2 linked regions of the Lentisphaera araneosa HTCC2155 genome follow. The protein of the gene in region 1 binds, or shares a complex with, the protein of each later gene. Links are inferred from orthologs where the notes say so. Each region holds a gene or a part of one and is shown in the gene's direction. Other genes may lie near its edges.

Region 1 (7,718 bases):
CAGCAATTGCCTCAATGCCATGCTACGAAAAGGCGTCATGCCAATCATAAACGAAAACGACTCTTTGACCGTCAAAGAAATTCGCTTTGGTGAGAATGATGAATTAGCCGCCTTAGTCGGTATTATGTCAAAATCGGAACTCACTGTTTTAATGACCTCTATCAACGGCTTACACACTTTAGACAAAGATGGCAAGCCTGACAAACGCATCTCGATAGTCGAAGAAATGAATGATGAGATTCGCGAACTTGCTGGAGGAACTGATGGCAATCAACTTTCTACTGGTGGTATGCACACAAAACTCAATGCCGCCACCATGCTCAACCAAGTGGGTGAAAGCTTGTGGATTATCGATGGCCAAGACTTCAGTTCTCTTGAAGACTTAGCCGAAGGCAAAGATATCGGCACCCTATTCCCGGCGAGCCAAGACAAAATGTCGGCTTCTAAACGTTGGCTCGGTTTCTTCCCAGAAACTCAAGGCAGTATTGTTGTCGACTCTGGTGCTGAAGAGGCCTTATGCTACAGAGGAAAAAGCTTATTACCTGGTGGACTTATCAGTATCTGCGGTGACTTTATCAAAGGCGATATCGTCGACATTCTCAATACACAAGGAACCGTCATCGCTCGCGGACAAAGTAATTATAACAACAGCGAACTTAACAAAATTAAAGGTTGTCAATCGTCAGATATCGACCAAATCCTTGGTGGCAGTGCTAATTATGCATCCGCAATTCACCGAGATAATTTAGTGATTTTAAAAGAGGAAACTCAATAATGAATTATGCAGAAGAATTAGAAATCATGGGCAAGAGAGCTAAAAAAGCCTCTCTCGCACTCTCCATCTTAAGTTGTCGTGTTAAAAACCGTGCCCTCGAAGCTATGGGCGCAGCTCTTGAAGAACACACAGAAGAAATTTTAAAAGCTAACGAAATCGACTTACAAAATGGCCGTGACGCAGGCATGAGTGAATCTTTACTCGATCGCCTTAAACTCACACCAGAACGCGTGCAAGATATTGCCAAAGGTCTCATTGGCGTTGCCTCTCTGACTGACCCTGTCGGAAGAATCGAATCGACTTTTCACCGCCCCAATGGTTTAGTGATCGAAAAGATCAAAGTACCCATCGGCGTTATCGGTATCATTTACGAAGCGCGCCCCAATGTAACGGCAGACGCAGCAGGCCTCTGTTTAAAATCTGGCAATGCCTCAATCTTACGCGGTGGCCGCGAAGCTCTCAGTTCAAGCAAGGCTATCGTTAAAGTTCTTTATGATGCAGGTGTTGAAAGCGGTTTACCAGAATACTTCATGCAAGTTATTCCTTGGACGGATCGCGAAGCGGTCAACATTATGCTTAAGCTTAATAAATACATTCACCTCATCATCCCTCGCGGTGGTGAAGGCCTTATTGAAGCCGTTATGCGCGAAAGCACGATTCCAGTCATCAAGAACTACAAAGGCGTTTGTCACGTCTACGTAGATAAAGAAGCTGACCTCGACCTTGCGGTTGATATTGTTGTGAATTCAAAATGCCAGAGACCAAGCGTCTGTAACTCTGCTGAAGGCGTCATTGTTCATGCGGATATCGCAAAAGAATTTATCCCCAAAGTTTACGCTGCTCTCAATGACGCCAATTGCGAAGTTCGCGCAGATGAAGCATTTCGTCAACTAGCTCCAGAAGCTACCGCTATCCAACAGAGTGATCGTGGTGAAGAGTTCTTGGATTACATCATTGCCGGCACAGTCGTTGAGTCACTCGACGAAGCGATTGACTACATCAATGAATATAGCTCAGGTCACAGTGAGTCCATTGTAAGTACAAACAAAGAATCTTGCCGTCGTTTCCAAATGGAAATTGACTCTGCAGCCGTATACTCAAATTCCTCGACTCGTTTCACTGATGGTGCTGAATTTGGCATGGGCGCTGAAATCGGAATTAGTACTGATAAACTTCACGCTCGTGGCCCCATGGGCTTAGAAGAACTCACGACTTATAAATACATCATTAATGGTACTGGACAGCTCAAAGGCTAATGCCCAAGATCAAAAAAAAGCGTGCCGATCAATTATTGATTGAACAAGGCTTAGTAGAATCAGCTGAAGAAGCAAAAAAACTGATTCTCCTTGGTCTTGTCCGCTCGCGTGCCGATCACATTGTCCGCAAGACCACAGAGACCTACCCTGTAGACTCTGAAATGAGTGTCGATCGTCCTTCTCCCTATGTGAGTCGCGGAGCCTTCAAACTTAAAACATCACTCAAGAAATTCGCCCCTGACCTCACTGAAAAAGTCGGCATGGATGTAGGTGCTTCAACCGGAGGCTTTACTGACTTGATGTTGAGCTTTGGTGCAAAACGCGTCTACACAATTGACTCGGGAACCAATCAACTGCACTATAAATTGCGCAGTGATGAGCGCGTCATATGCCGCGAGAACTTCAACGCCAAAAACATTAGCGAAAAAGAGATTCCTGAAGAAGTAGATCTCATGACTTGTGATGTGTCTTTTATATCAGTCACTAGAATCCTTCACGCCGCAGCTAGCTGCTTGAAATCACAGGCCCTCGCCTTCATTTTGGTCAAACCACAATTTGAATTAAGCAAAGACTTAGTGGGAGACGGAGTTGTACGCGATAATGCTTTACGTCAACAGGCACTAAGCAAAGTTTGCGACTTCTGCAAAGATGAACTTAGTTGGGAGCTTATCGACCAAATCGACTCCCCCTTAGCTGGCCCCAAAGGAAATGTTGAATTTTTAGCCGTTTTTCAAGCCCCCTAAGTATAAACTAGATAGCTTTTCTATCTAAGATGAGCTAAGTTTGATTAATTTTTAAAATTCTTTTCTATTCGAGGCATTGATGGGCTTATCTCACTAGCTCCCCACTAATAAGGAAAGAAGTGATTATAATTGACTTGCAGAGTGGTGGATGGACTTTCTTTTTGATAGAACCTTATGGATAGTTAGCTTAAAAATGGGCTTTGAAATAGCCTTGCTTTCCATTGTCATTTATACCGTTTTACTTTTTATTAAAGGCACGCGAGCAGCACCCATCCTTGCCGGTGCAGCTTTCATCTTTCTAATCTCATGGTTGATCTCTGCTGTTTTAGACCTAGCTGTATTAGGCTGGATCACAGCTCAAATCTCAACTTTAGTTGCCTTTTTAGCCATCATCATTTTTCAACCAGAAATCCGTCGCGCCTTTGCCGAATTAGGCAAAGGTCGCCTAAAAAGCAGTAATCAGGCTCGCACAAAAGAAATCATCCAAATGATTAATGAGAGTGCTCACTACCTCGCAGAAAGAAAAATTGGCGCCCTCATTGCCATCGAAAGAAATATTGGCATGCGTTTTTTAATGGAATCTGGCGTACAAGTCGAAGCAGACTTAACGAAAGAACTTCTCTGTACAATTTTCTATCCCAACACTCCCCTTCACGATGGTGGCGTTGTTATTTCTGGAGATAAAATTAAAGCATCGGCTTGTTTCTTCCCTCTCTCTCAAGATGATGGCATCATTAAGAGTTTAGGCAGTCGTCACCGCGCAGGTGTAGGTGTTACGGAAGAAACGGATTGTGTTTGCATTATTGTTTCAGAAGAGACTGGCGGTATCTCGATTGCCTATCGAGGACGTTTGGCTCGTGGTGTTGATGAACAAAGGCTCTTACGTCACCTCAACAATTTCTTACTCAATTCAAGCGACAACAAAAACTTCAGTGTTTCCGATAATGTTGAACGCTTTAAGAAAGCTGTGACCCAAGCCGAGGAAAATGAAAATGAAGTCTAAACTCATCGTCAATTTATTCACCAATGACTTTCAGCGTAAGCTTATTGCTATTTTCTTTGCTTTACTCATTTGGTTTATAGTTAACGAAAGAATTAGTAAAGTTCAAACTTTTTCCGGTATACCCATTACTTTGGTGAATCCAAATAGTAATATCATTCTCTCAAAAACGAACCAACCAACTGCCAACATCATTTTGCGTGGCCCCAATAAAATCCTTCAGTCACTTGAGAGTAAAGACATCACTGTTCGGTTAACTATACCTGAAGGCGTACGCCCGGGCACCTTAAAACTTTTGCTCACCGAAGATGATATCACCATCCCTCACATGACGCAGATTGAAAATATTATCAGTCAGACAATCATTGTGGAAGTCGATGAAATGCGCGAAAAAGAAGTTCCCGTCCGCCTCCTCTTCAACAATGCTATCTCTGATAAATACAGACTCATCAATACGCCCACTATTGAGCCTAAAACAAAGCTGATCAATGGTCCAAGTCAACGTCTCGATTCAATCAACTACTTAACTACTAAACCCTTCCTCATCGATAGCTCAAGGGACAAAAGTTTTGTCAGCTCAGTTTCACTCAGCTTACCTTCTGGAATTAAAGCCGATTTTGATAAGGTCAAAGTAATTGTTGATATTGAAAGTGCCTCAAAACTCTTACCCATGCGTCGTCAAAAGCTCTCTGTTATGAGCCCCGGCCAAACCATTCAAGTTGATTTGCCTTTTGTGGACGCAGTCATTAGTGGGCCACCGACAACTATCGATAAACTTAAAGCTAACGAAGTTAAATTTTTCATTGAAAAAAGTGACGATGATAAACTTAAAGTTCACTTCTGGTGCCCGTACGATGAAGTCTACCTTCAATCAGTGATGCCAGAATACATCTCAAACCCCTGGATAAAGTAAATGGATTTAATTAACGCCATCAATCGCCGTCGAAGCGCACGCAAATTCCTCCCCCGCTCCCCTGAAAAGGATCAAATTCTTCCTATAATGGAAGCGGCTAGGTTTGCTCACTCAATAGCTAATCGTCAGGTTCTTCGCTACATGGTTTGTCTCAACAAAGCTAAAAGCCTTCGCATTAGTGATTTTGTTAATTTGAATACAACCCATCAAAACCTTCACGAAAATGAAGAAAATACTTCTGCGCCAGCCTACATCATTTGTGCGGGTCCAGAGGGCGAGAGCCCCAACCTTTACGCCGATGTGGGAACTGCTTTTCAAAACATGTCCTTAGCTGCCATGACAGAAAAACTCTCCATGTGCTTTGTCACTGAATTTGATTCAGCACAAATCACTAAAGAATTTGAACTCCCCCCAGGTTTTAAGATCCTCGCCATATTTGCCATAGGTACTGCCGCAGAGAGTTCAGTTGCCTACAACGCAGAAAGTCTTCCTGAGCACATTGAAAACGCATCAGATTCACGTATCATTCAAATTCCAAAACTAAGAGCTTCACAAATAACGACTTGGATTGAATAATGTTTGATACACACTTCCACCTCGACCCCGAGGATAATGCAGAAGAGATTTATAAAAATGCTCGTTCTGCAGGAGTAGAATATATGACCCTGATTGGTTGTGACCCCGAATCCTGCGACCGTGCAATCAACACCGCTGCCAAATTTGAAAACATGTTTTTTTCCGCAGGCGTACACCCTTTATATGTAAAAGACTTCCAGGGTGAAACCTCAGATTTTGATCATTATTACAAGAATGAGAACAACGTCGCAGTTGGTGAGATCGGCTTAGATTTTTATTATGATAAAGATGAAGCCATTCAAAAAAGACAGATCACTATTTTTGAAAGCTTCCTCAATAAATCGCGTGAATTACAGAAACCCGCTATTATCCATAGCCGCGAAGCTTTTCCCGAAACTCTTTCATGTATAAACAACACCCTTGAGGGTAAACAAGATTTTATCTTACACTGCTATACAGGCGATGAAAATTGGGTAAGTGGATTTCTTGACGCAGGTGGCTACATATCTTATTCGGGGATTGTGACCTTTAAAAATGCAGACTCATTGAGGAAAAGCTTAGAGAAAGTTCCACTCGATCGTATCCTTATCGAAACTGACTCCCCCTACCTCGCTCCTGTACCCATGAGAGGCAAGAGAAACCAACCTGCTTACGTCGTTCATGTTAGAGATAAAATCGCTCAACTACTTTCTATGGATCTTGAGGAATTGACCAAATTAACCACTCAAAATGCTAAAAGAGTTTTCAAGTTAAGCTAAATAAAGTAATAAGTTAAATTTTGACTTATTTTTTGAAATCACTGACTTTTACCACATATTAGACTTAGTTATTAAAAATATTAAGGAAATGACTGATGTTAGACACGAGCAAAACTGATATTACCCTTGGCCATGAAGTAGAAGCCTACTTAGCTAGCAAGGGACAATCAACGCCACTAGTTAAGAGTGACCTCGGTGCTAAACAAAAAATTCAGAAAATCGAATCTCTCTTCGGAGAAATCATGGAGACTCTCGGCTTAGACCTAAAAGACGACAGCCTCATGGATAGCCCTAGTCGCGTTGCTAAAATGTATGTAAATGAAATATTTTGGGGACTCAACCCCGATAATTTCCCCAAGTGTACGGCAATTGAAAACAAAATGGCCTACGACGAAATGGTTACGGTTTCTGACATTAAAGTCATGTCCAACTGTGAGCACCACTTTGTGGTGATCGATGGATTCGCACATGTTTCCTATATACCTAACAAAAAAGTTATTGGTCTTAGCAAAATCAATCGTATTGTAGATTATTTTAGCCGTAGACCTCAAGTTCAAGAACGTTTAACTCATCAAATTTTCCACACTCTTTGCTACATCCTCGACACCCAAGATGTAGCAGTAGTTATCGATGCAACCCACTACTGTGTAAAATCTCGTGGCATACAAGATGCGAGCTCTAGAACCTCGACTTCAAAAATTGGTGGTCAGTTCAAGCGCAACCCTGCGACTCGTGCCGAATTTTTCTCACAAATAAATAACAAGTAATTATGTATCGTTCAACTAAGAGCTTCTTTTACCTACCCTGTGCCCATAGACAGTGGCGTGACGATGGCGACTGCCAACTCGTACACGGCTATGATAGATCTATTCACTTTACTTTTGAGTCCGATGGACTCGATGACAAATGCTGGGTCATGGACTTTGGTGGACTCAAACACATCAAAGCCTGGCTTGAAGATAAGTTTGACCACACTCTTCTCATTAATGAAGATGATCCTGAAATGGCTTTCTTTGAAGAAATGGATCGCAAAGGTCTTTGTCGTTTACGCGTCCTCCCCAATATTGGTATGGAAGGTTCAGCTAAATACATTTTTGATTATGTGGATCCTTGGGTACAAGAACAGACTGATGGTCGCGTTAGAGTTTTCTCGGTGGAATGCCGTGAAAACGAAAAGAACTCCGCCATCTATTACCGAGATTAATCAACTCGAACTTGCTTGAGCTCATAAGCCATATAGGCACTTCTCATCAACATAAAAAGACTCATACTCAGCCATAAGCCATGATTATTCCAAGTCCAAAAAATAAAGAGACAAGGAAGATAGATGAATAGCGAACAGCGAATCATAATCTTCCTCATTTCTTTGGCTTTGGCCAAACCAATAAAGATTCCATCAATAATAAAGGCGACTGGATTAAGCAGGCACGCCAACATCAGCCAAGGCATGTATTTTATCGCTTCATCTAATACGGATTCTTGAGACGTAAAAACCGAAAGAATGACTTTTCCAAATAAGAATAAGACAAGCAGAAAAACCAATCCACTCCCCAGTCCCCAGTTGAAAGACAATTTATATAGTGACTTAAGCCCACTAAAATCTTTCTTACCATAAAACTTCCCACACAAGCTCTCTGTTGCAAAAGCATAACCATCCACTACATATGCCAAACAAGCGGCCAAACTTAATAAAATGG
Region 2 (7,725 bases), on another replicon or contig:
CCACGTTTCGCTAGTTCATAAGCTAAACTCACTTCATAAACCGACTCTAATAAACCCGGCCCTAGTTCAGTGTGAACTTTGTACGCCGAATCAACAATCTCTTTGCCTAAAATCTCTAAGTCCATATTTCTCTCCAAAAATTCTTCCTTCTTAAACTTGGCGTCTTTGCGCCTTCGCGAGAAATATTTTCCTAAATAACTAGACATTTTTTTCCCCATTGCTTACGACTCTGGCAATACTCTTGGAGCTGAAGTTCTCGACATATAGCGTTTAGCTCTCGCCAAGACGCTAAGGCAACTAAGTTTTTTCTCTGAAATTGCTTTAGTTTAATCAGACAACAATAAAGTGTTTACTCACAAACTTCTCTTTAACTTTGCGTCTTTGCGCCTTCGCGAGAAATTATACACTGAAAGTAGACATTATGTTTACCCATCACTACCCATGGCCTTGTGAACAGATATTAATACCTCAATATCTTCGGTGAGCTCGATTGATAGGGTTTTGCTCTCGCCAAGTCGCTATGGCAATTAAGTTTTTTCTCTGAGATTGCTTTAGCCTAGATATAAATATAATAGAAAGCCCTCTCAACTTCTTTATTAAACTTGGCGGCTTGGCGCCTTCGCGAGAAATATTTATTAAATCGTTTTAGACTAAGTTCTTCTTCATCATATTCTTAAACATGGAGTCTTAGCACCTTCTCGAGAAATATTTTCGGCAAATCCCCATAAATTTACACCCGTTCATGTAACAAAGTGACTTGAGCGGGAACTTAATAAATAGAGACATCATTTTCTTAAACTTCAGCTTTTTTGTCATTTTATAAGTCCAATCCTGTTAACATTTGTAGTAATAATACATAAACTTTAATAAGGCTAGACAGATTTACCCTTCTTACGACGAATTATATTTATAGGGAAACTCAACTCTAGATAATCACATGCTTGATAAACAGTTATTTTCCCGTATGATTAAGACATTAAAAAACTCAACCATCTAGAATACAAAGGTTCCTATGAGACATAATAAAATTTATCTCTTTATTTCTACGCTCTTTTTTAGTTTTACGACTTTCGCAGCTGAAGCCGCTGCACCCGTGAATCCCGAAGCTCAACAAACTCTCTTTATGAAGTTTATTCGCGCCATTACTTTTACCACCGATGGCAATATACCCGACTTTTTAATTTTCCTCGGCCGTCATCACCCACTCATTCTTCACCTCCCTGTAGGTCTTCTCGCTGTTATTGCTTTCCTCGAAATTTTTTCTTGGTGGCGTAAAGTCGAAATTTACGACGAAGCCATGTATATCCTATGCTGGTTAGCTGCACTCACTTCTGTTGGTGCCACTTTCTTTGGTATCCTGCTCGCTCTCCCTGGCGGATATAACCCAGAACTCCTTTCACGTCACGGTTGGTTAGGTATGGCGGTTGCGGTTGCCGCAATTATTGCTCTCTACCTCAAACATCACTACCGCAAAGACAAGGTTTTAGCGAAACGTCACCGTTTTCGCGTCGCCATTTTTGTAGCTTGTGTGATCATGGGTTTTGCAGGTCACGATGGCGGTTCACTCACTCACGGTACTGAATACCTTTTTGAATACGCTCCCGATCCCCTTCGTAAAATGACGGGTCGAAAAGCTAAAAAACCAAAAGATGCTGAGGAAGCTAAAAAACCTCGTAAACTTCCTTATTTCGAAGCCAAAGTTCTCCCAATTTTCGAAGCCAAATGTGTATCTTGCCACGGCGAAGAAAAAATGAAGGGCAAACTCAAGCTCAATAATATCCTCGGTATCATGCGTCGCTATGACAAAATTATAAGTCCCGGTCATGCGATGGATTCCGAATTATATTATGTTTTAGTTAGTGATGACCCTGACGAAATTATGCCTCCTGAAGGTAACGAAGCGATGACGAAAGAAGAAATCAAGATCATCGAAGATTGGATCAATGCTGGCGCCTCTTTCAGCGATGTGGAACTCAAGCCCATGGCATCACCTGCTGCGGAAGCCGCAAAAGTTGAGCCCACAGTTGAAAAAGCTACGGAAGCCGCAAAACCCGCACTCGACCTCGCCAACATGACAGCTGATCAAAAATTTGTTCACGAAACCGTCATCCCTTTCTTCGAAGCCAAGTGCACGAAATGTCATGGTGAAGAAAAAGATAAAGGCGATGTGCGTCTCCACACTGTCGAAGTGATTAAAGCGACTTTTGAAGATGAACTCATCGTTCCTGGCAAGCCTGAAGATTCTTGGCTCTACGACTCACTCGTGACTGATGATGAAGACGCGCTCATGCCTCCACCCAAGGAAAAGAACCCTGCGACGAAAGAAGAAATCGCCATGATCAAAAAATGGATCGCAGATGGTGCAAAAGGCCTCGATTAAGCCAGAGCTCGACTCAGACTTACTAAGTCCCACTAGGACACACTAAATACATTCAAAAATACCGCCTCCCTAGGCGGTATTTTATTTTATTATCATCAGCTCATGCTAAAGTAGCGAAAATTGTAAAAATGTACTGGAGTCCAAGCCAATGGATAAAATGACTGCCTTAGTCGACTTTCTCTGTCTCGACGAAGAATGTGGCAAGACCATCAACTTTAACGTCATGGAACTTAAGGAAAAAGAAGGGCTCTTAACATGCCCGCACTGCTACCGTCAGTATTCCTTTTCTGATAGCACCTTCATCGAAAAATTAGAAAAACTACGCAACCTACTCATCGCTGTTAAAGACGCTGAAGATATTTTGGGCGACGTCAATGTCGGCGTCAACACGGTTGCGGGATCCGCAAAAATCCCTTACCGCCTTTTACTTACGCGTATGAATACCGTGATCACTCTTGAAGTGGGCGGTTACAAGATTGATTTTAACTTTAGAGTCGAGCCTGCAAAATCAGGCGACTTCCACTAAATAGTATTTGAGGAGATAGCCATGGGAAAATTATTCGGAACAGACGGAATTCGCGGGCGTGCTAATGAATACCCCATCACGCCAGAGATGGCCATGCGCATGGGTAAGGCTATTGCCGCCGTGTTTGGCGAAATGAACATAGGTAGAAACCGTGTGGTTATAGGTAAAGACACTCGCCTTTCAGGCTACATGCTAGAAACGGCTTTAACCTCAGGGCTCATCTCCATGGGCATGGATGTTTACTTGGTTGGCCCGATGCCAACACCTGCAGTTGCCTTACTTTCTCGATCCATGTTAACATCAGCGGGCATCATGATTACTGCATCACACAACCCTGCAGAAGATAATGGCATTAAAATTTTTGCTAATGATGGCTACAAGCTCACTGATGCCATCGAGAATAAAATCGAAAAACTCATCCTCTCCGATGAAGAAATCATTCCTAAAAATGGTGCCAATGTCGGTAAAGCCTACCGTATTGACGATGCTGGTGGACGCTACATTGAGTATGTCAAAGGTTCAGTTAATGATATGGATCTCAATGGTTTAAGAGTCGTCTTAGACTGCGCTAATGGTGCTGCCTATCACCTTTCCCCCATTGTTCTCAAGGAATTGGGCTGTGAAGTCATCAAAGAATTTGTTGATCCAGATGGCCTCAATATCAACGATAACTGTGGCGCCACTTACGCCGAACGCTTAGCAGGCTCAGTTAAAAAATATCGCGCCGATTGTGGTATTGCCCTCGATGGTGATGCCGACCGCGTCATTTTCTCTGACGCTGATGGCACAGTCGTTGACGGCGATCGCATCATTGCGATTTGCGCTCTCGCCATGAAAGAAGCGGGAACTTTGACCGGCAACAAAATTGCCATTACCACCATGTCCAACATGGGTTTAATCAAACTCATGGAAGAAAATGGCATTGAATGCGTCGTCACTGATGTGGGTGACCGCCATGTGATCGCTGCCATGCGCAAAGATAATATTAAGCTCGGTGGCGAGCAATCAGGTCACATCATCTTCGGTAATTACTCCACCACGGGCGATGGTACACTCGGCGCCCTCCGCGTCCTCGAACTCATGAAACAATCTGGCAAGAGTATTAAAGAACTCGCTTCTGTAATGGAAATCTTTCCTCAAAAGCTTGCGGGCGTCATGGTCAAAAGTAAACCTGCACTCAATACCCTCCCTGGTCTCACGGCTCTCATTGAAGAATGTGAGAAAGAACTTGGCAAAACGGGTCGCTGCATATTACGTTATTCTGGAACAGAAAAGAAACTCCGCATCTTAGTTGAAGCTCAAAGCAACAAAGTTGTGGACAAATGGATTAAGAAATTCCTTAAGCAAGCTGAAGAGGAGATCGGTGCATGAAATTTGACTTTATCCCAGGTGAGAACCCCAGTTATTTTGAATCATTGCGTCGCGACGCTTCCATAAGCGAACTCCCCGTCGCCGGTACCACCGTGCGACAAGCGCAAATTGATTTTCTCGAAGCCACTGATCACGAGTTTTCAAAAGAAGCTCCTGAGGTCTTACTCGCAGATAACTTCTGGTATGCTCCTGAGGATTTAGAAAACTTTTCACGCGGTGAAGACCTCTCCGAAAATAGCTTTGCTTTACGCTTCCCCTGGGATTTACTCAGGCTCAACGAAATTTTAGTCGCACATATCGATACTGATTTTATTGAAGCTCACGTATATGATGGTGCTCAAAACGAAGGTTTCCTCTACGCGGGAAAAGGCACTAAAATCCTTCCCGGTGTTTTTATCGAGGGTAATGTCATCATCGGCGACAACTGTAAAATCGGCCCCAATTGCTACATCCGTGGCAATACTTTTATCGGCGACAACTGCCACATCGGTCAATCCGTCGAAATCAAAAATTCTCTGATCATGAACAATACCAACGTCGGCCACCTCTCCTATATAGGCGACTCGGTGCTTGGTGAAAAAGTTAACCTCGGTGCCGGTACTGTGAGTTCCAACTTACGCCACGATGGTTCCAATCACCGCTCAGAGTTCCATGGGGAACTCATTGATACAGGACGTCGTAAATTTGGCGTCATTATTGGCGATGGCGTTCACACGGGCATCAACACCTCCTTTTACCCAGGCCGTAAGCTCTACCCGGAAACCACTACTCTACCCGGCCAGATTGTCCAAAAAGATCTAAAAGCGTGAATGACCTCAAGCTTTCCCTTTAAACTCAGCCTTGCCCCCATGGAGGGTGTCACTCACCCCCTCATGCGACATCAGATCGCCCAACACGGTGGTTTAGATCTCTTGTGCACTGAATTCATTCGCATCTCGAGCCACAAACCCTCGATGCGTTCTCTCAAAAAACAGATTGTTAAGTCAGGGGATATTCCCCTCTCAGTGCAAATCATGGGCAATAATGCTGAACTGATGGCGGAGTCCGCAAAACTCGTCGTGGATTGCGGTGCCGATGCAGTGGATGTCAATATGGGCTGCCCCACCAAGCGCGCCGTTAAAGGCGGTGTTGGTTCCGCTATGCTCAAAGACCCCAAGCTCTGCTACCAAGTTTTGGCCTCCATGCGCGAGCAAGTGCCTTGTGCGCTTTCCGCAAAAATTCGCGCGGGCTTCGATAATAAGGAAGGCGTTTTTGAAATCCTCCAGGCCATCGTCGATTCAGGCGCCGATTATTTAGCCGTTCACCCGCGCCGCCGCGTCGATCATTACGAAGGTCATTCAGATTGGCGCATTATTAGTGCTCTCAAAGAAAAATCCCCCATTCCCGTCATTGGCAATGGCGATGTCCGCACTGCCGCAGATGCCGTGCGCATGTTCAAAGAAACCCAATGCGATGGGGTGATGATTGGTCGTGGTGCTCTCTCCAACCCATGGATATTTTTACAGACTTCGCAAGTGCTCTCTGATCAGGAAGTCTTCATCCCAAATTGGGAAGACATCTATCACTTTTACCATGGCATTGCCCAAGCTTTCTCGGACTTCTGCGACAACGAACAGGGCACTTTGAACAAGACTAAAGAAATGTTAATGTACTTTTCCGTCAATTTACCTGAGCCTGCCCCCTTTCGCAAAGCTATTGGTCGCAGTCAGTCAATTGATGAAATGATGAATAAACTCCATAGCTTTCTCAAAGAAAAACGAGAGCTCTGTGGCAAAGAAATATGTGCAATAGGAAAGATATGATTTTTCATTTACCAGATGTCTACGAGGCTTACCAACGCTGGAAGTTGGCCCCCACCGACAAATTAATTTGCTCACAATTTCTGATTGCTAAGCTTCCCAATCATTGGGGTTACGTCATTAGTGCTGGAATTCGCGTCCTTGCTGAACAGCTGCAAAATTTTGAAGCCGACGAAGCTTTTTTAAATGAATTAGAAGAAGCCCTCAAAGATTGTATCGACGAAGACGTCAACGACTTCCTCACCATGATCCACAACGTCAAACCCTCTTGGCGAGTTGATGCAGTCCATGATGGAACTTTTCTCTTTGGCAGCCAACCCTGCCTCTGTATTCAAGGCAATACTTTTTTAACGCTCATCCTACTCAAGCATTTTCAGCAGATTATCGAAGAGTCCATTAATACCGCTACTCGCGTTTCTCGACTCAAAACTGCTCTTGGAGAAGCTCCCGTTGCGCTTATCAGTAAAACTCAAGTCAGTGCTCGTGCAGGCCTTATTGGGGGTGCTGAGGTCGTTCTAAATCATGGTGACACCTCAAAAACGACTCTGCTCTTGGAATACGATGCCTTTGTCCTCGAGCATAATCCTCACGCTCTTTTACTCTTGAGTGCCAGCGCGCCGAGCGAAAAGAATTTCGAACTCTTGCGCGCTTTGCCCTACCCCCCCAAAGGAATTATCATTCCTTTTAATGCCGTCGAGACTGAACTCGAAAAATACCGTACTATCCTCAACGATCGCACCTGGCTACAATCAAAAATTTACTGCGCCGCTCCCAGTAGCGAAGCCGTGCTCAAAAAGCAAAAAGCTACGGGCGTTCAACCCGACTTCTGGTTACTCAACTTCAAGCGCGAACAAGGTTCTTTGGGTTATGTGAAAATCCACGCACTCAAAAGCGCCATCTGCAACGCCGAATCTAAGTGGCAATGGTTGCATTCATTTGCTGACGACTGCGCTTTCCCAAGGCTCCCGGGCTTCCTCAATATTCGCCGCTATGGCAAACGTCGCCCCTCAGGCGATATGATTGTCAATGAGCACATCAAAGCCAGTTCGAATATCATTAACGATCGCGAATTCCTCAATCGTAGCTTCCGAGGCGATTTCCACATCTTACTTGAGCCCGTGTTCATGGGCCGTCATTTCACCCTGCTTCAAGACGAAGCCGCCGATGCCAAACACGCCGAAGTCCAAAAAGAATACTTCGGCAAAAACTACACCGCCCTCGACTTCCCCGCCTCCTACCCCAGCGGTCTCGAAGAAAGCTTCTTCAACAGCATCATTTCTTCTTAATCATAAAGTATGAAGACCATTACCTCGAGACGTATTAAACAATCACTCCAAGGTCGCTTCTATCAAGCTTTTCATTGTATAAATAAAGCACTCTAAGAATCTAAACTAAGTAAACATTGTTATTTTAATAATATCTATTTTGTTACTTTACTTAAGGATATATTGTTATTTTAATGAAGATAGTTTTTACGACACTAAACACTACATATAGTGTTTTATATGAAATAATAACTATATCTAGTGTCAATTTAACTATGTTGTTATTTTTATAATTTTGATTTTGTTACTTTTTTTAGGTGAAACTTGTTACTTTTTTATATTGCAGGCCTATATTTATACGGAATTATAAATATTGCTGAGGAA

Evidence for each region.
Region 2: the proteins of cdaA (region 1) and glmM are in contact, whole or in part, in a crystal structure (PDB 7OJS), measured with the Bacillus subtilis proteins. The link is inferred for Lentisphaera araneosa HTCC2155 from one-to-one orthologs.

Annotation. Positions count from the first base shown.
Region 1 is NZ_ABCK01000014.1:89,380-97,097, forward strand. Bases 1,933-4,849 are described here. They hold cdaA (diadenylate cyclase CdaA), read left to right. Parts: upstream 1,933-2,922; coding sequence 2,923-3,777; downstream 3,778-4,849. Other genes in these bases: LNTAR_RS14635 (glutamate-5-semialdehyde dehydrogenase), read left to right, coding at 1,933-2,031; LNTAR_RS14640 (TlyA family RNA methyltransferase), read left to right, coding at 2,031-2,774; LNTAR_RS14650 (CdaR family protein), read left to right, coding at 3,767-4,687; LNTAR_RS14655 (nitroreductase family protein), read left to right, coding at 4,688-4,849. Outside these bases: proB (glutamate 5-kinase), read left to right, coding at 1-775; more of LNTAR_RS14635, read left to right, coding at 775-1,932; more of LNTAR_RS14655, read left to right, coding at 4,850-5,263; LNTAR_RS14660 (TatD family hydrolase), read left to right, coding at 5,263-6,021; GTP cyclohydrolase I FolE, read left to right, coding at 6,117-6,788; LNTAR_RS14670 (6-pyruvoyl trahydropterin synthase family protein), read left to right, coding at 6,791-7,225; LNTAR_RS14675 (MATE family efflux transporter), read right to left, coding at 7,222-7,718. UniProt on the Bacillus subtilis protein: One of 3 paralogous diadenylate cyclases (DAC) in this bacteria, catalyzing the condensation of 2 ATP molecules into cyclic di-AMP (c-di-AMP). Upon expression in E.coli leads to c-di-AMP synthesis.
Region 2 is NZ_ABCK01000018.1:21,153-28,877, reverse strand. What follows is about bases 2,179-5,102. They hold glmM (phosphoglucosamine mutase), read left to right. Parts: upstream 2,179-2,927; coding sequence 2,928-4,277; downstream 4,278-5,102. Other genes in these bases: LNTAR_RS16700 (tRNA dihydrouridine synthase), read left to right, coding at 5,087-5,102; LNTAR_RS16705 (acyltransferase), read left to right, coding at 4,274-5,086; LNTAR_RS16715 (hypothetical protein), read left to right, coding at 2,529-2,906; LNTAR_RS16720 (c-type cytochrome domain-containing protein), read left to right, coding at 2,179-2,380. Also shown: LNTAR_RS25975 (GxxExxY protein), read right to left, coding at 1-206; more of LNTAR_RS16720, read left to right, coding at 1,013-2,178; more of LNTAR_RS16700, read left to right, coding at 5,103-6,079; LNTAR_RS16695 (beta/alpha barrel domain-containing protein), read left to right, coding at 6,076-7,362. UniProt on the Bacillus subtilis protein: Catalyzes the conversion of glucosamine-6-phosphate to glucosamine-1-phosphate. Glucosamine-1-phosphate is used for cell wall biosynthesis.